2 regions of the Paractinoplanes brasiliensis genome follow, and region 2 is predicted to be linked to the other one. Evidence: predicted binding sites of a transcription regulator. Region 2 holds the regulator's gene; the other holds the start of a gene.
The links. The regulator HspR, encoded in region 2, represses chaperone genes until heat shock. The targets are predictions, from matches to a motif close to TTGAGTNNNNNNNACTCAA.

Region 1: a site for HspR is predicted at 2,889-2,907, ahead of lon (endopeptidase La). Genes of this name have one in related genera too.

Annotation. Positions count from the first base shown of each region.
Region 1 is NZ_SNWR01000002.1:2,260,741-2,270,198, forward strand. It holds gene C8E87_RS42180 (putative bifunctional diguanylate cyclase/phosphodiesterase) at 1-1,464, opposite strand, end outside; gene C8E87_RS42185 (right-handed parallel beta-helix repeat-containing protein) at 1,516-2,781, opposite strand; gene lon (endopeptidase La) at 2,982-5,234, shown strand; gene C8E87_RS42195 (HAD family hydrolase) at 5,285-5,977, shown strand; gene C8E87_RS42200 (ThuA domain-containing protein) at 6,012-6,821, shown strand; gene C8E87_RS42205 (winged helix-turn-helix transcriptional regulator) at 6,847-7,356, opposite strand; gene C8E87_RS42210 (Type 1 glutamine amidotransferase-like domain-containing protein) at 7,423-8,094, shown strand; gene C8E87_RS42215 (serine/threonine-protein kinase) at 8,231-9,458, opposite strand, start outside.
Region 2 is NZ_SNWR01000001.1:3,409,132-3,418,589, reverse strand. It holds gene C8E87_RS15290 (GTPase) at 1-753, opposite strand, end outside; gene C8E87_RS15285 (GTPase domain-containing protein) at 750-2,384, opposite strand; gene dnaK (molecular chaperone DnaK) at 2,939-4,837, shown strand; gene grpE (nucleotide exchange factor GrpE) at 4,834-5,490, shown strand; gene dnaJ (molecular chaperone DnaJ) at 5,558-6,757, shown strand; gene C8E87_RS15265 (heat shock protein transcriptional repressor HspR) at 6,780-7,214, shown strand; gene C8E87_RS15260 (hypothetical protein) at 7,255-7,701, opposite strand; gene C8E87_RS15255 (cation:proton antiporter) at 7,830-9,038, opposite strand; gene C8E87_RS15250 (cation:proton antiporter regulatory subunit) at 9,038-9,458, opposite strand, start outside.

The DNA of each region.
Region 1 (9,458 bases), on a different contig from region 2:
CTGGTCGGGCCGGGCGCGGGTGACCGCGGCGGTGACCCGCTCGCCGAACAGGGCCCGGTTGGCCAGGCCGGTCAGGACGTCGTGGCTGGCCTCGTAGCTGAGCCGCGCCTGCACGTGCCGGGTCTCGGTGATGTCCCGCGCGTTGCTGACGACCCCGCCCACGCTGGGTTCGCCGGTCAGGTTCGCGCTGATCACCTCGAGCCAGCGGTACGTGCCGTCGGTGTGCCGCAGCCGCATCTGATAGGTCGCCGTGTTGCCGGGCGCGGCCGACACGGCGGTGAACCGCTCGGCCACCAGGGCCTGGTCGTCCGGGTGGACCCGGGTCATCAGGGTGGTGCCGATCATGTCGTCGGGGTCCGAGCCGAGCACACCGCGCGCGGCCGGGCTGGCGTAGGTGAGCCGGCCGCCGGGCGCGGCGATGGTCACCATGTCGGTCGAGTTCTGCACCAGCCGCCGGAACCGCTCCTCCTGGACGCCGATCCGGTTGAGCAGGGCGTCGTTCTGCCGGAACGCGATCAGCTGGCGTACCACCACGAGCACGGTCAGCGTGACGGCGACCCCGTCGATCAGCATGCCGTTGCCGCTGCCCCGGACGTTGTCGTAGAGCACCATCGAGTCGACCGCCGCGATGGCCACGTACGGCATCCGGCTGTAGCCCCGCGGCGCCCGTTGCGGCCGGCCGCCGGCAGCGGTGTCGACCATCTGCATGCGTGCGCCGACCGCGGCCACGTAGGCAGCCAAAGGCAGCACGAGCGTGAGCAGTTCGATCGCTGTCTCGCGCGGGTCGAGGAAGCTGATCGCCGAGCCCAGCCCGCCGATCAGCGCAGACGCCCCGATCCAGTACAGCCCGCGCCGGGCGAACGAGTCGACCCCGGAGAGCACGACCTTGGCCGCCAGGTAGACGCCGTTGAGGCCGGCGGCCATGACCACGATCGCGGCGAGCACCCGCGACGCCGTCACCCGGCCGTCGGTGAACTGGTACGACGCGGCGAAGTGCCAGATGAGCAGGCCCGCCGCGGCCGTCAGCGTGCCCAGGTCGAGCCACATGCCGAGCTTGCGGGCGCGGCCGCGGACGCTGAGCGGCAGGCCCAGCAGCGGCCAGGTGAGCAGGAAACCGCCGATCAGGTGCAGCACCACCGAGACGGGCACCAGCCAGTCCCCGGCGCCCAGCTCGGACGCGATCCGCAGGACGGCCACGGCGGTGAAGAACGAGGTGCCGACCTGGACCGACCACCAGAAGCGCCGCACTACGGGCGGCGACGCCGGATCGGTGTGCACCCGCCGGGACAGCCACTGCGTGAGCGCAATGATCCCGATCATCGGCAGCCAGTTCACCGGCGACGGCCAGAGCGGGCCGGTGACCTGCTGCGTGACGAAGAGGACCGCGTTGACGACGGTCAGCGCCGTGACGGCCCGGAACGCCCGGTCGGCGAAGAGCGGCAGGCGGCCGGGCGTGGTGGGCATGCCTCAGCATCGGCACCGCCCCGGCCCCCTTGAGTTGCCGGACGGGAGCAGTCAGCAGGACGCCTTGCCGTTCAGCCTTTCCGTGCTGTGCCGCTGGTATCCGACCTCGGCGCCGCCGCGCAGGTACAGGCTGTTGCAGCGGTGGCTGGCCGGGGTGCGGTGGGCGACGAAGCTGGACGTGGTGACCGTGTTGCCGTCGAACGTGACGTGGCTGAGGTCGCCGTCGAGGATGGGCGGGTCCTGCGAGCCGGTGCTGACGAACGTGTTCCCGGTGAACGAGATCTTGGCCGAGGCGATGGCGAAGTTGTTGTCGGTGTGCAGCACCAGGCCGCCGTGCGAGTTGCGGAACTTGTTGTTGCGCAGCCGGATGTTGTCGGCCGAGGAGTCGGCCTGGTCGGCGCCGATCTCGAGGACACCCTGGGTGTTGGAGCCGGTGCTGTTGTGCACGTGCAGGTTGTCGGCGTAGTTCCACACCTCGACGAAGCCGCCGTCGTGCCCGTAGTCGTTGCTGGGGGCGCGGCAGTTGGTGCAGTTGCTGTAGCCGATCTCGACGTTGTGCGCCTCGACCAGGAAGCCGACCGCGCCGTAGTCGTCGTCGCCGCCCGGGGTGTCGCGCACCATGTGCAGGTCGCGAACCGTCACCTTGTCGGCCCATGTGTCCGGCGCCCGGAACTGCACGCCGACACCCGCGTCGTCGACCTGGCTGGAGCGGACGCCGCTGTTCGAGCCGTGCACCACGATGCCGTTGCGCTTGGCGTTGGTGACCCGGATGTTCTCGACGACCTGGTGCGAACCGGACAGCAGCACCACGGCCTCGACGTCGGCCGAGCCCCCGTCGATCACCGGCAAGGCCCCCGACCCGTACGCGGTCAGCCTGACGGGTTTGCTCTTGGTGCCGTCGCCCCGCAGCTGCACCAGCGTCTGCCAGCGGCACCCGCGGGCCAGCCCGACCACCGTCCCGGCGTCGAGCGAGCGTGAGGTGGCGGCGTCGATGGTGCGCAGCGGGCTCGCCAGGGTGCCCTTGTTGCCGTCGTCACCTTTCCTGCAGTCGACGTGAATGTCGACCTTGACGGGCGCGGCGGCGGTCTTCTTCGGCGGCGGGGACGTGACGTACACGGCCGGTCCGAGGCTCGGGGCGACGCTGACGGTCACTTGCGGTGACGGCGAGGTCGGGGCCGCGGAGCTGGTGGTCGGCGCTGCGGTGCTGCTCACGGGCTCGGTCTCGGCGGGCGAGTAGCGGGAGACGGCAAAAGCGCCACTCGCAGTGACCGCCGCGGCGGCGAACACCAGCGGGAGACGGAGACGTCGGCTCAGCATGGCGGACACCCTAGCGGAACGGTAAGGTTCAAGGTTTTGACCAAGATCGATGCCTGGGTGCTTGTTCGCTCGCAGTGAACGCCGGAAGATCCTCGATGCCCCGGAGGTTGAGCCGCTCATACTCAACCCTTCGGAGGTGCCGGGTGGCCACCAAACGACTCCCCGTGTTGTTCCTTGACGACATCGTTCTGCTGCCGGGCATGGTTGTGCCGGTCGAACTGGACGAGGCAGCGCAGGCCGCCGTCGACGCGGCCCGCACCTCGGCCGGCTCGGAGCTGCTGATCGCCCCGCGGCTCGAGGACAGGTACGCGTCCCACGGTGTCGTGGCGAGCGTCAAGCAGGTCGGCAAGTCCCGCGGCGGCACGCCCGCCGCCGTGCTGCGTACGGGCGTCCGGGCCCGCATCGGCAGCGGCGTCACCGGGCCCGGCGCGGCCCTGTGGGTCGAGGCCGAACCGGTCGCGACCGCCGCGCCCACCGAGCCCGAGCGTGAGCTCGCCGCCGAGTACAAGAAACTGGTCGTCTCGGTCCTGCAGCGCCGCGAGGCCTGGCAGGTCATCGACTCGGTCAGCGCCATCGACGACCCCGGCGACCTGGCCGACACCGCCGGCTGGGCGCCCTACCTGGCCAACGACCGCAAGCGCGAGCTGCTCGAGACGCCCGACGTCGAGGCCCGGCTGCGGCTGCTCATCGAGTGGACCCGCGACTTCCTGGCCGAGTCCGAGGTCAGCGACAAGATCGAGCACGACGTGCGCGGGTCGGTCGAGAAGCGCAACCGCGAGTACCTGCTGCGCGAGCAGCTCAAGGCCATCCGCAAGGAGCTCGGCGAGGACCAGGCCGAGGGCAGCGACGACTACCGCGCCCGCGTCGAGGCGGCCGACCTGCCCGACCCCGTACGCGAGGCCGCGCTGCGCGAGGTCGGCAAGCTGGAACGGGCCGGCGACCAGAACCCGGAGGCGGGCTGGATCCGCACCTGGCTCGACACCGTCCTCGACCTGCCGTGGAACGTCCGCACCACCGACAACACCGACCTGGCCGCGGCCCGTGCGGTGCTCGACGCCGACCACCACGGCCTCGACGAGGTCAAGGACCGCATCGTCGAATACCTGGGCGTCCGGGCCCGTCGCGAGTCCCGCCACCTCGAGAAGATCGGCGGCCGGGGCTCCGGCGCGGTGATCCTGCTGGCCGGGCCGCCCGGGGTCGGCAAGACCTCGCTCGGCGAGTCGGTCGCCCGCACTCTGGGCCGCAAGTTCGTCCGGGTCGCGCTGGGCGGCGTCCGCGACGAGGCCGAGATCCGTGGCCACCGCCGTACGTACGTGGGGGCTCTTCCCGGCCGGATCGTGCGCGCGATCAAGGAGTCGGGCTCGATGAACCCGGTCGTGCTGCTCGACGAGGTCGACAAGGTGGGCAGCGACTACCGCGGCGATCCGGCCGCGGCCCTGCTCGAGGTGCTGGACCCGGCGCAGAACCACACGTTCCGCGACCACTACGTCGACCTCGACCTGGACCTGTCCGACGTGCTGTTCATCGCGACGGCCAACGTCCTCGACACGATCCCGCAGGCGCTGTTCGACCGCATGGAGCTCATCGCGATCGACGGCTACACCGAGAGCGACAAGGTCGCCATCGCCCGCGACTTCCTGGTGCCCCGGCAGCTGGAACGGGCCGCCCTGCAGACGGGCGAGGTGACGGTCACCGAGGAGGCCCTGCGCGAGATCGCCGCCAATTACACCCGAGAGGCCGGCGTACGGTCGTTCGAGCGCCTGCTGGCCAAGGCGTTCCGCAAGGCCGCGCTGGGCGAGCTCCCCGTCACCGTCGACGCGGGCGACCTCAAGGACCTGATCGGGCGCCCGCGCTTCACGCCCGAGTCGTCCGAGCGTACGGCTGTGCCCGGGGTTGCCACCGGCCTGGCGGTCACCGGCATGGGTGGTGACGTGCTGTTCATCGAGGCGTCCCTGCTGCCCGGCGACAAGGGCGGGCTGTCGGTCACCGGCCAGCTCGGCGACGTGATGAAGGAGTCGGCGCAGATCGCGCTCTCCTACGTGCGGGCCCACGCCGAGGAACTGGGCATCTCGCCCGAGCAGCTCGACCACCCGATCCATCTGCACGTGCCGGCGGGCGCGGTGCCCAAGGACGGCCCGTCGGCCGGGGTCACCATGACCACCGCGCTGGTGTCGCTGCTGCTCGGCCGCAACGTCCGGGCCGAGGTGGGCATGACCGGCGAGGTGTCGCTGACCGGCCGGGTCCTGCCGATCGGCGGCGTGAAGCAGAAGCTGCTCGCCGCGCAGCGGGCCGGGCTGACCGAGGTCTTCCTGCCCCAGCGCAACGAGCCCGACCTCGACGAGGTGCCCGGCGACGTGCTGGCCGCGCTGACCGTGCACGTGGTCTCGGACGTACGGGAAATCCTGGCGACGGCCCTCGAGCCGGTGTCGTCGGGCCTGGTCACCGCGGCCTGAGACCCGCCTGCCCGGCCCGCCCTCGAGGTGGGCCGGGTAGGGTCGCGCCCATGTCTGACCCCGGAGTGTTCGATGCTGTGCTGTTCGACTGCGACGGGGTCCTGGTGGACTCGGAGAGCATCACCAACGGCGTGCTGCGGGAGATGCTGCACGAGCTGGGCTGGCGGATCAGCGCCGAGGACTGTTTCCGGCTGTTCGTCGGGCGGGCGCTGAGCGACGAGACCGCGATCATCACCGCGCACACCGGGTTCGAGGTGACCGAGGCGTGGCTGGCCGGGTTCCGGGCCCGCCGCAACGAGGCCCTGGCGGCGTCGCTGCAGCCCGTCCCGGGCGCGGTGGCCGCGGTGCACGAGATCGACACGCTGATGGACGGGCGGATCGCCTGCGCCAGCGGGGCCGACCTGGGCAAGGTGCGGTTGCAGCTGCGCAAGGTCGGGCTCGGCGAGGTCTTCGCGGGCAAGATGTTCAGCGGCATGGATCAGCCGCGCAGCAAGCCCGCCCCCGACGTCTATCTGGCCGCCGCGGCACATCTCGGCGTCGATCCCGTACGGGCTGCTGTTGTCGAGGACACGGTGCCCGGTGTGACGGCCGGCGTGGCGGCGGGCGCGACGGTGTTCGGTTTCTGCCCGCCCGGCAGCCCGGCCCACCACCCGCCGAAGGCGCTGCTCGACGCGGGCGCCACCCACATCTTCACCAGCATGGCCGAACTGCCCGGGCTGCTCCCGACGCCTTCCCGCCGCTGACGGAAAGTCATACCCTTCGATGCGAGGAGGGGTCATGAAAACTCTTGGCAGGCTTCTGGTGGCGGCGGTGCTGGTGGCGGCGGGACTCAGCGTTCCCGCCGGTCCGGCCGCGGCGACCGGACATTCCCGATTCAGCGCCCTGGTCTTCTCGAAGACCGCGGCCTTCCGGCACGACTCGATCCCGGCCGGTGTGGCCGCGATCAAGCAGCTCGGCGCCCGCCACCACTTCCGGGTCGACGCGACCGAGGACGCGGCGGCGTTCACCGACAAGAACCTGAGGCGCTACGACGTCGTGGTGTGGCTGAGCACCACCGGCGACGTGCTCGACGACACGCAGCAGCGTGCCTTCGAACGCTACATCCGGCGCGGCGGCGGTTACGCGGGCATCCACGCCGCCTCCGACACCGAGTACGACTGGCCCTGGTACGGGGGACTGGTCGGCGCGTACTTCCGCGACCACCCGGGCAGTGTCAGCCCGCAGTTCCAGGTCGCCACGCTCAAGGTCCTCAACCACGACACGGCCGCCACCAAGCCGTTGCCGCGGCGCTGGGACCGCGAGGAGGAGTGGTACAACTTCCGCACGAACCCCCGGCACACCGTACGGGTCCTGACCGAAGTGGACGAGAGCACGTACGACCCGCGCGGCTACAGCCAACCGGGGGGCTCACCCGGCATGGGCCCGCACCACCCGATCTCGTGGTGCCAGCCGTACGACGGGGGCCGGGCCTTCTACACCGCCATGGGGCACAAGGCGGAGTACTTCTCGGACCCGCTGCTGCTCGCCCACATCCTCGGCGGCCTGCGCATGGCAGCCGGCGTGGCCCGCTTCAACTGCGGTCGCTGAAACCCGCCCGGCCGCGCTGACGCTGTCACTGCTTCTGGGCGACCGCGGCCTCGTACGCCGCCTGCAGTTCGGCGAAAACCGAGGGGGTGCCGGCCGGGCGGGGCACGCCGAGGTGCTGTTCGCGCAACTCGTCCATGAACCTGTCCCACAGCTCGGGGCCACCGCGTTCGAGCAGCTCGGCCCGGACGGACAGCTCGTGACTGGCGGGCATGTGCCGGCGCCCCCACGAGCCCAGCGCCGCGAACACCGGCACGAGCTGGATCCCGGCCTCGGTGAGGCTGTAGCGGATCTTCTGCTTGTGGGTCTCGTCGCCGGTCCGCCACAGCAGGCCGTGCCCGACCAGTCGCCGCAGCCGGTCGGCCAGGATGTTGGAGGCGATCCCCTCGACCGAGCCGGTCAGCAGCTCACGGAAGTGGTGCCGGTTGCCGAACATGACGTCCCGCAGAACAACCAGCGACCAGCGGTCGCCCATCACCTCGACCGCCAGGTTGATCGGGCAGCCCGAGCGGTGTGCGGGCGTTGCTTCGCTGCTCATCGAGACCGATGGTAACCTCGCGGTGGCCGATTTCAGTATGCAACCAGTTTCGGACGGGGACGGTTCATGAAACTCCTGCTGACCTCCGGCGGCGTCAGGAACAAGAGCATCCATGACGCCCTGCTCGACCTGCTGGGCAAGCCGATCGCCGAGTCGTCCGCCCTGTGCATCCCCACCGCGGGTTACGCGCACCCCGGCGGCGCCGGCCGGGCCTGGAACTTCATCGCCGGCCGCGGGACCGAGTGCCCCATGACCGAGCTGGGCTGGAAGTCGGTGGGCGTGCTCGAGTTGTCGGTGCTGCCCAGCCTCGACCAGGAGCTGTGGGAGGCCGAGGTCCGAGCCGCCGACGTCCTGCTGGTCAACGGCGGCGACCCGCTGTTCCTGAACTACTGGATGCGCCAGTCCGGCCTGGCCGCCCTGCTACCCACCCTCACCGACACCGTCTGGGCAGGCCTGAGCGCCGGCAGCATGATCATGGCCCCCCGCATCGGCGACGACTTCGTAGGCTGGCGCCCCCCTGGCGGCGACGACAGCACCCTGGGCCTGGTCGAATTCTCGATCTTCCCGCACCTGGACCACCCCGACCTCACCGAGAACACCATGGAAGCCGCCGAGAAGTGGGCCGCCGCCCTCCCCCACCCGGCCTACGCCCTCGACGACGACACAGCCCTCAAAGTCACCAACGGCACGGTCGAGGTCATCACCGAGGGCCACTGGAAACACTTCAACGACGACTGACAGCGAGCGCGCCGCCACCGCGCAGCGCCCGAAATGCTCGCTCTTTCCGCTGTGGGATGACACAGAATCACCACCTGATCACCACGCTCTCGCCAGGTGGGATTTCCGCGGTTGGAAATGGGAAACGAAAAGGCCGCTACGACGAGCCGCCGACCCGGACCAGCTCATTGGAGAAGTTGCCCTGGTTACTGTAGGTGGTCAGGTTGTTTCCATTGCAGCGGTACATTTCCGGCTCCGGGTAGAACTCGATGGGCCCGCTGTTGTCGATCTTCCCGTTGCGACGGAGGGTCCCGGTGGCGCTGACCTTCGTGCCGGAGGTGGTGATCGCGCGGTCAGCCGCGTAGTACCGCTGCGTGATGAAGCCACGTTCCAAGTAGGACCAGGTGGCGCCGCGATACTTGGCAATCCGGGGCTTCGAGCGGTTGTAGTCGGTCCGGCTGGTCCCGTCCGCGCGGTAGGTGACCACGGTTCCGGCACCCCCGGTGTACAGCACCCGGGTGCTGTCGAGCAAGCCGTAGCTCTGATTGCGGGTGATCCGCCAGGTGCCCAACAGGCACGGATCGATCCCGGGTGGGTAGCCGGCCGGCGACGTGCCGGCGGCGGACGCCTGCGTGTCCGGCCCGGCCGGGCCGGACGGCCCCGGGGCCGCGACGGCCGGCGCGACCCCGGCCGCCGATCCCGCGCCGGTCCCCGGCAACCGGCGGGTGGCCGCGCTGGTCACCAGCACCGTGGACGCGACCACCGCCACCACGGCCAGGGCGGCGACGAGCAGCAGGGCCGCCGGCGACCGCCGGAGTCGTCGAGTACCGGCGGTCAGGCCGGCCCGCAGGCGCACGGCCGCGGTGTCCACCTTCGCGGCGCCCATTGTCTCGGTGTCCGCCGTCTCGGTGTCCACTGTCTCGGTGTCAGCCGTCGCGACGGTCACCGGCGCGGCGTCGACCGTGCCGGCAGCCCCGACCGCGGTGTCCAGAGCTGCGGCGTCCACGGTAGCGGCCGCTGCGTCGACGGTGGAGGCCGCGGCAGGGGCTGCGGCTACGGCAGGGGCTGCGGCGTCCACGGTGGCGGCCGCTGCGTCGACGGTGGAGGCTGCGGCAGGGGCTGCGGCTGCGGCAGGGGCAGGGGCTGCGGCAGGGGCAGGGGCTGCGGCAGGGGCAGGGGCTGCGGCAGGGGCAGGGGCTGCGGCAGGGGCAGGGCCTGCGGCGTCCACGGCCGTGGGCGCGACCGACTCGGCGCCGCCGGCCGGGTGGGTGACGGGGTGGGCGGCCGGCACCGCCGGGGGATCCGGAACGAGCCGGGTCGGCTCCGCGACGGTAGGCGACGGCGCGACGGCGGTGCCGGTGCGGGTCTCCGGCTCCATCGGGCGA
Region 2 (9,458 bases):
GCGCAGCTCGGCCAGCATGCCGGGCTGTTTGGCCGACGTGGCCAGCACCGGCGCCTCGTCCAGCCCGTCCTCGGTGAGCAGGCGCTTCAGATCGTTCAGCACCAGCTCGGTGTCCTGGGTGGACAGCCGGTCGGCCTGGTTGAGCACGACGACGGTGACCGCGGCGTGCGAGCGGAACTGCGACAGGTAGGCCTGGTGCAGGATCCGGTCGCCGTATTTCTGCGGGTCGACCACCCAGACGATCAGGTCGACCAGGCCGAGCAGGCGGTCGACCTCGAGGCGGTGCCCACGTTCGACCGAGTCGAAGTCGGGCAGGTCGAGCAGCACCAGCCCGCGCAGCGAGGCCTCGTCGTCGCCGTCGAGCGCGCTCTCGCGGATGAACCTGTGCCGCGGGAGCACGCCGACCCAGTCGAGCAGCTTGTTGGCCGGTTCGAGGGGGCCCCAGACACAGGCGTGAGCGACGCCGGTGGTCGGCCGCCGCACGCCGACCGGCGACAGCTTGAGCCGGGCCAGCGCGTTGAACAGGCTGGACTTGCCACTGCCGGTGCTGCCGGCGAGCGCGACGACGGTGTGGTCACGCGAGAGCGCCAGCCGGTTGCCGGCCCGCTCGACGAGCGTGTGCGCGGCCACCAGGTCGTTGTCCGGCAGATGCGGGTCGACCAGGCGCAGGAAACGGCTCAGTGCCTCGAGCCGCTGCACCAGCCGCTCGGAGTCGACCCGCTTGTCGTCGCGAACGTCTTTCACCAGGCTCATGCGCTCCCCGTCAACGCCAGTTCGGTACGGGCAGTCTCCACATCGGCGGCGGCCTGTCGCAGGCGGGCCCCCGGTTCGGCGTCCAGGCCGACGGCGGCGAGCCGGTCGGTGAAACGCGCGGCCTCCTCGTCGAGCAGCTTGTCCGTGCGGAGCAGCAGATCCTCGCGGGCCTGGGTGGCGAGCGTACGGATGGCCTGGTCTCCGAAGATCGCCTCGAGCACCTTCTGAGCGGCGACCGCGCTGCCGGCGCCCGCGGCGACCTCGAGCCCGGTCGGGATGAAGGCGGTCGAGGTGAACACGGCGATCATCACGGCCAGGCCGGCCCCGTTGACCGCGTACGCCGCCCCGCGTGCCACCACCCTCTTGTCGGCTCCCTCGGCCCGCACCAGGCCGAGCACCCACTGCTGCCAGTCGCGCACCAGGCGATCGGCCCGCTCGGGCAGGTCGGCGGCGGGGCGTTGCAGCCCGGCGTCGAGCAGAGCCGCCCCCGCCGGGTGGGCCTGCCAGGCCGAGTACGCCTGTTCGGCCGCGTCCGCCGCGATGCCGCGCAGCAGCGTGACCAGCTGGGACTCGAGCGCCATCTGCAGGTTGCGCCCCGGCGCCGGCCGCCCGGTGAGCGCGGCCACGAACCGGTCGCGGATCTGGCCGACCTTGCTCTCCAGGGTTTTCAGGAACTCGCCGGTGCCGACGAACTCCTGCCAGCGGGCGAGCACCTCGCCCCGCAGCAGGCGGCCGTCGCGCAGCCCGTCGGCCATCGTCTGGCGTCCGGTGCGATAAGCCGCGGTGACCCTGTCGCCCAGCGCCTTGGCCGCGCGGGCCTGCTCGTCGGCCGCGTCGGCCAACCCCTCGACGGCCGGCCCGAGCGAGGCGAGCGCGCCGTCCAGCGTCTGACGCACCACCGCCGAGCGCGCGTGGGAGTCGGCGGCGAGCCGGCCGAACCAGTCCTGCAGCGGGCGGATCACGTCCTCGCTGATCAGGCCCTGGCCGTCGAGCCTGGTCTCGGGCAGCACGAACAGCGGGGCCGCGCCCAGGTCGCGGACGTTGAGCATGTCCTGCAGGTGGGTGGCGATCTCGGGGGCGGCCTCGGCCGGGACCCGGTCGAGCACCAGGGCGATCACCGTGCCGCGCAGGCGGGCCGTGGTGAGCAGTTCCCAGGGCACGGCGTCGGCGTACCGGGCGGCGGTGGTGACGAACAGCCACAGGTCGGCCGCCGCCAGCAGTTGCGCGGCGAGCTTGCGGTTGCGGTCGACCACCGAGTCGATGTCGGGCGCGTCGAGGAAGGCCAGCCCGGCGCCGAGCGCGGGCGCGGAGACGAGTTGGAGCGCGCCGGCGTCGTTGCTGGGCTCGCGGGTGCGTACCAGCCCGGGCAGCAGCTGACCCTGCTGGAACCAGGGCAGGTCGGCGGGGTTGCTGACCAGCACCGGCGATCGTGTGGTCGGGCGCAGCACCCCGGCCGTGCTGACGGGGGCGCGGACGAGGCTGTTGACCAATGTCGACTTGCCGGCGCCGGTGGAACCGCCGACGACCACCAGCAGCGGGGCGTCGAGCCGGGCCAGCCGGGGCAGCAGGTAGTCGTCGAGCTGGGTGGTGAGCGCCGCGCCGACCCGCTGAGCCTCCTCGGCCGACGGCATGACCAGGGGGTACGCCGTGCCGCCGATCGCCGAGCGGAGCGCGCTGAGGGCCTCGGCGAGCCGGCTGATCGCCGGGGGCGCCTCGGTGGCCTTGCGCGCGTCGGCCTCGCCCAGGTCGGCGGGACGGGCGTCGGCCGTCTCCGTTTTTCCGGGCTCGATGTCCTGAGGTGGGCGGGGCACGCTGGATTCAGTACCCTCGAAGCGGTCTGCTGAATCGGCGGCCATCACGCTGACCTGCGCTTTCTCCTCCGCCGAGCCAGCCGGGGCGGAGGCGGGCTCTTGCGTGGCGGCGGGTGCGGCGGACAGGGCCGACGGACCGACCGCGTCACCGTGCGTCGTCACGGGTAAAGAGTGCCCGATCTATGCATCCGGGACAACAGCGGCCGGTATGCCGTGACCGGACAGGTATCTACCGAACTGCGGGCGGGGCTGTGAGCTGCCTGGCAGTTGCGTCGAGGAGACTCAACTTCGACTTGACGATGTGCGCGCCCGTGGCATCATTGAGTCCGTTGCACTCAACCTTCACTGAGCAACCCCGAAGCGAGGAACCAACCATGGCACGTGCGGTCGGCATCGACCTCGGCACCACGAACTCCTGCGTCAGCGTTCTGGAAGGAGGCGAGCCCACCGTCATCGCCAACGCGGAGGGCTCCCGGACGACCCCGTCCATCGTCGCCTTCGCCCGCAACGGTGAGGTGCTCGTCGGCGAGGTCGCCAAGCGTCAGGCGGTGACCAACCCCGACCGGACCATCCGCTCGGTCAAGCGCGAGGTCGGCACCAACTGGTCGATCGACATCGACAGCAAGAAGTACACCCCGCAGGAGATCTCGGCGCGGGTCCTGATGAAGCTGAAGCGCGACTCCGAGGCGTACCTCGGTGAGACGGTCACGGACGCGGTCATCACCGTCCCGGCCTACTTCAACGACGCCCAGCGCCAGGCCACCAAGGAGGCGGGCGAGATCGCCGGCCTCAACGTCCTGCGGATCGTCAACGAGCCCACCGCCGCCGCCCTGGCGTACGGGCTCGACAAGGGCTCCAAGGAGCAGACCGTCCTGGTCTTCGACCTCGGCGGCGGCACCTTCGACGTCTCGCTGCTCGAGCTGGGCGACGGCGTCATCGAGGTGAAGTCGACCTCTGGTGACAACCACCTGGGTGGCGACGACTGGGACCAGCGGATCATCGACCACCTGGTCAAGACGTTCCGCGGCGAGCACGGCATCGACCTGGGCTCGGACAAGATGGCCCTGCAGCGTCTGCGCGAGGCCGCCGAGAAGGCGAAGATCGAGCTGTCCGCCGCCACCACCACCAGCATCAACCTGCCGTACATCACGGCCGGCCCGGACGGCCCGCTGCACCTCGACATGTCGCTGAGCCGTGCCGAGTTCCAGCGCATGACGCAGGACCTGCTCGACCGCTGCAAGGGCCCGTTCGAGTCCGCGATCAAGGACGCCGACGTCAAGCTGTCCGACGTCGACCACGTCATCCTGGTCGGTGGCTCGACCCGCATGCCGGCCGTGGCCGACCTGGTCAAGAGCATGATCGGCCGCGAGCCGAACAAGGGCGTCAACCCGGACGAGGTCGTCGCCGTCGGCGCCGCCCTGCAGGCCGGCGTGCTCAAGGGCGAGGTCAAGGACGTCCTGCTGCTCGATGTCACCCCGCTCTCGCTGGGCATCGAGACCAAGGGCGGCATCATGCACAAGCTGGTGGAGCGCAACACCACCATCCCGGCGCACCGCTCCGAGGTCTACACGACCGCCGAGGACAACCAGCCCTCCGTGCTGATCCAGGTCTTCCAGGGCGAGCGCGAGATGGCGGCGTACAACAAGAAGCTCGGCACCTTCGAGCTCAGTGGCATCGCGCCCGCGCCGCGCGGCGTCCCGCAGATCGAGGTCTCCTTCGACATCGACGCGAACGGCATCGTGCACGTGTCCGCCAAGGACCTGGGCACGGGCAAGGAGCAGAAGATGACGATCACCGGTGGCTCCGCGCTGCCGAAGGAAGACATCGAGCGCATGATGCGCGACGCCCAGGACCACGCGGACGACGACAAGAAGCGCAAGGAAGAGGCCGAGACCCGCAACCTGGCCGAGCAGCTGCAGTGGCAGACCGAGAAGTTCCTGGCCGAGAGCGGCGACAAGCTGCCCGAGGACAGCAAGAACAAGATCGGCGAGGCGCTGGGCGAGCTGCGGGGCGCGCTCGGTGGCACGGACATCGAAAAGATCAAGTCCGCCCACGAGCGTCTGTCGCAGGTTTCGCAGGAGGCCGGTTCGCTGCTGTACTCGCAGGGTGAGGCCCCGCAGGCTGCTCCTGGCGCCGACGGCCCGCAGGCTGCTCCCGGCGCCGCTGGTGGGACCGGTGCGGCCGGCGCTGCCGGCGCCTCGAACGCCGGCCCGACCGCGGGTGGCGCCGACGACGTCGTCGACGCCGAGATCGTGGAGGACGACAAGAAGTGACCGCCACGGACGACGAGAACGACGGTCGGGCGACCGAGCGGGTCGTCATCCGGGACCGTCGCAAGATCGATGCGAAGGCCGAGTCCAAGGCCCCCACGGCCAAGGGCAAGGCCACGGTCGGCGCACACCGCGCGGCCGAGCCCGAGGACGAGCCCGAGGACGAGGCGACTGTGACCGCCGACGACGCTGAGAAGCCCGAGGAGCCGAAGCCGGCCCTGGGCGCCGAACTCGAGGCGCTGCGGACCGAGCTCGAGGAGCGGACCCACGACCTGCAACGGGTCACCGCCGAGTACGCCAACTACCGCAAGCGGGTCGACCGCGACCGGGGCGCGGCGGCCGAGCAGACCACCGGCGCGGTGCTCACCTCGCTGCTGCCGGTGCTCGACGACATCGACCGGGCTCGCGAGCACGGCGACCTGGTCGGGCCGTTCGCCTCGGTGGCCGAGTCACTGACCACGGTGACCGGCAAGCTGGGCCTGGTGGCCTTCGGCGAGAAGGGCGACCCGTTCGACCCCAACCGCCACGAGGCGGTCGCTCACCAGACGTCCGCGGACGTCACCGAGCCGACCTGCGTCGAGGTCATGCGCCGCGGCTACAGCCTGGGCGAGCGACTGCTGCGACCGGCCATGGTCGCGGTGGCCGACCCGGAGTGATCTCACACGTTCGTCCCGCCTGCCGCTCTGCGGCGGGCGGGACCTGCCGCAGGAGGGGGGAGGCGGGATGAGCTCGAAGGACTGGCTCGAAAAGGACTTCTATGCCGTTCTCGGCGTGCCCAAGTCCGCTCCGACCGACGAGATCAAGAAGGCGTACCGGAAGCTCGCCCGTGATCTGCACCCGGACCGCAACCCGGGCAACAAGGAGGCGGAAGAGAAGTTCAAGGCCGCCTCCGAGGCGTACGACGTGCTCTCGGACGACAAGAAGCGCAAAGAGTACGACGAGATGCGTTCGCTGTTCGGCTCGGGCGCCTTCCGTCGCGGCGCACGGTCCGGTGGCGGCGCGCAGTTCGACCCGTCCGACCTGTTCGGCGGGTTCAGCGGCGCCGGGGCGGCCGGGGGCGGCGCCGGCGACCGGCGCTTCGGCGGCGCCGGCTTCTCGGACATCTTCAGCTCGATATTCTCGGGCGGCGGCCCTGGAGGCGGCGCCGCACGCCGTGGCGGTCCCCGCCGCGGCCGGGATGTCGAGACCGAGGTGACGCTCGACTTCGCGCAGGCCGTGAAGGGCACGACGTTGCCCCTCACGCTGCGCTCGGCCGGCGAGTGCGAGACCTGTCACGGCAACGGCGCCAAACCGGGCACCTCGCCGCGGACCTGCCCGCAGTGCGCGGGCAGCGGTCTGATCTCGCGCAACCAGGGGTCGTTCAGCTTCTCGGAGCCGTGCCGCGACTGCCAGGGCGCGGGCACGATCGTCGACCAGAAGTGCCCGGAGTGCCGCGGCACGGGCGGAGTCACCAAGAACCGCACGATCAACGTCCGGTTCCCGGCCGGGGTCGCCGACGGCCAGCGCATCCGGCTCAGCGGCCGCGGCGAGCCGGGCGATCGGGGCGGGCCCGCCGGCGACCTGTACGTGCAGGTCAGTGTGCGACCGGACGAGTTGTTCGGGCGTACGGGCGATGATCTGACCCTGGTGGTGCCGGTCACCATTGCCGAGGCTGTGCTCGGCACGGATCTGCGCGTGCCGACGCTGGACGGCCCGGTCACCCTGAGGGTGCCGCCGGGCACGCCGAGCGGCCGCAAGCTACGGGCGCGCGGCAAGGGCATCATGCGCAAGAACGGACCACCCGGAGACCTGATCGTCACGGTCGACGTGCAGGTGCCGGGAGGTGTCACGGGGGAGGCCCGGGACGCGCTGGAGCGGTTCGCCAAGCTGACCCCGCCCGCCGGGCGGGAACGGCTCGAGGCTCGGGTGCGCCGGAACAGTTAGGTCGGGGACGAGGAGGTGGATTATGCATGAGGAGATCAGCTTCTCGGTCGAGCAGACCTCCGACGCCAAGGTCCTGATCATCTCGGTGGCGGCTCGGCTGGCCGGGATGCACCCGCAGACCCTCCGGCAGTATGACCGTCTCGGGCTGGTGCAGCCGGGACGGGCCGGCGGCGGTGGTCGCCGGTACAGCGAGCGGGACGTCGCGTTGCTGCGTGAGGTGCAGAGACTCAGCCAGGAGGACGGCGTCAACCTGGCCGGCATCAAACGCATCATCGGACTCGAGCAACTGGTCGCCGACCTGCAGCAGCGGGTGGCCGAGCTCGAGCACGACCTGAACGACGCCTACACCCGGATCGCCCAGCTGGAGAACCCGTACGGCGGACGTGACCTTGTGCGCCAGGAGCGCCCCTCGACAGCACTTGTCGTCTGGCGCCCCAGACGGTCGTCCGAGAGATAAAGGAAACGGCCCCGCCGAGCGGGGCCGTTTTCGCCGCGGGTCAGCGCCGGTTGAACAGTCCGAGCCGCCGGGGGTGCCGCACCAGCCCGCCCTCGATCCAGTCCGAGTACTCGAAGATCTCGGGCCGGCTCATCAGCACGCGGCAGTTGTGCGCCCAGATCGACATCGGCTCGTCACCGACTTCCTCGGCCCGCTCGACGAACTTCCTGAGCCGGCGTTTGCGCTGGCCGGACGCGTTCTGCCGGACGCCGTCGGCGGCGTAGATGTACATGCAGTGCTGCGCGAAGCGGCGGGCCGGACACTGCCTGTCCATGGCCAGCTCGAAGAGGGTGGGCGCGAGGACGTCGCCGGAGATCAGCAGGTCCCAGTCGGGGGGCATGCTGCTCAACGGAACTGCCTCGGGGTGATAGGCCCACGCCTGTAGCTCCTCCGGCCGAGGATCGACCGGATTTGCGAACCCGTAAAAAGTCGACTCACGCACTGCCACGTCGCCGCCCGAGAAAGTCTGATAACAGTCAGTTGTCGGGAGGGAACGGTAGCGCGAAGTTGATGTCCTGCGAAAGTGTCAAGGGCTCACAATCAGATACTGGTCAGTAGCTTAATGCAGCCTGGGGATCAGTCCTCGGCCGTCAGGGGCCGTACGGCGGGCGTTGACGGCTGCCGCCACCTGCGGATGAAGGTCTTGAACCACTCGTAATCGGGCAACCGGGCGAGCAACGGCCCGGACACCACGGTGATCAACACGTACGCCGTCGCAAGCGGAGCGAGCCGCGGTTCGACCCCCGACGCGACGGCCAGCCCGGCGATGACGATCGAGAACTCTCCGCGAGGCATCAGGGCCAGACCCGCGCGCAGCCGGCCGGGCAGCGCGATGCCCACCCGCTTGGCGGCCAGATAACCGGTCAGCACCTTGGTCAGCATCGTGATCACGGCCAGCCCCAGCGCCGGCAACAGCACCGGCGGCATGTCGGCCGGATTGGTCGAGAGGCCGAAGAAGACGAAGAAGACCGCGGCGAACAGGTCACGCAGCGGCGACAACATCTCGGTGGCGTGATGCGCAACCGGGCCCGAGATCGCGATGCCGACCAGGAACGCCCCGACAGCGGCCGAGACGTTCAGCTCCTCGGCCACCCCGGCCACGAACAGGGTCAGGCCGAACACCCCGAGCAGCAGCGCTTCGGCGTCACGGGCCGAGATCAGGGCGCTGATCTGCCGGCCGTAGCGGATCGCGACGACCAGGACGGCGAGCACGGTGATCACCGCGACGGCCAGAGCCTTCGCCCCGCCGATCAATCCCGCCCCGGCCAGCACGGCGGTGACCAGGGGCAGGTAGAACGCCATCGCGAGGTCCTCGATGACCAGCACCGAGAGGATCACGGGGGTCTCGCGGTTGCCCAGCCGGCCCAGGTCGCCGAGGACCTTGGCGATCACGCCCGAGGACGAGACCCAGGTGATGCCGGCCAGCACCAGGGCCGCCCGCCAGTCCCAGCCCAGCAGGAACGCGAACGCGGCGCCGGGCAGGGCGTTGAACAGCGCGTCCATCAACCCGGCGGGGGCGGCCGCGCGCAGGTTGCTGATCAGCTCCCCGGCCGAGTACTCCAGGCCGAGCATGACCAGCAGCAGAATGACGCCCATGGAGGCGCCGATCTCGATGAACTCCTCGCTCGCCGACAGCGGCACCAGGCCGCCGTGACCGAAGGCGAGACCCGCGAGCAGATAGAGCGGGATGGGGGAGAGCCCGATGCTGCGGCCGAGCCGGCCGAGCATGCCGAGGGCGAAGAGCAGGGCGCCGACCTCGATCAGGAGGAGCGTCGTTCCATGCATCAGTCGTCGTCGTCGCCGGCGAGGATGGCGGTGACGCCGTCCAGGCCCGAGCGGGTGCCGACCGCGACCACGACGTCGTTCGCCTCGAAGACGAAGTCGGGCCCGGGTGACGCGATCACCTCACGGTCGCGCATCACCGCCACGATCGAGGCGCCGGTGCGCGTACGGGCGCGGGTGTCGCCCAGCTTGCGGCGCACGAACGGCGAGCCCGCGGGCAGGGCGATCTGCTCGGTGAGCAGGCCGGACGCCTGCTGCCGGAGCCCGGCGAGCTGGCCCAGCATGAGCGAGGCGCCGAGCACGTCGGCCAGCGCCTCGGCCTCGTCGTCGGTCAGCGGGATCGACGCCAGGCACGCGTCGGGGTCGTCGACGTCGTAGAGCACCAGATCACGGCGGCCGTTGCGGTGCGAGACGACGCCGACC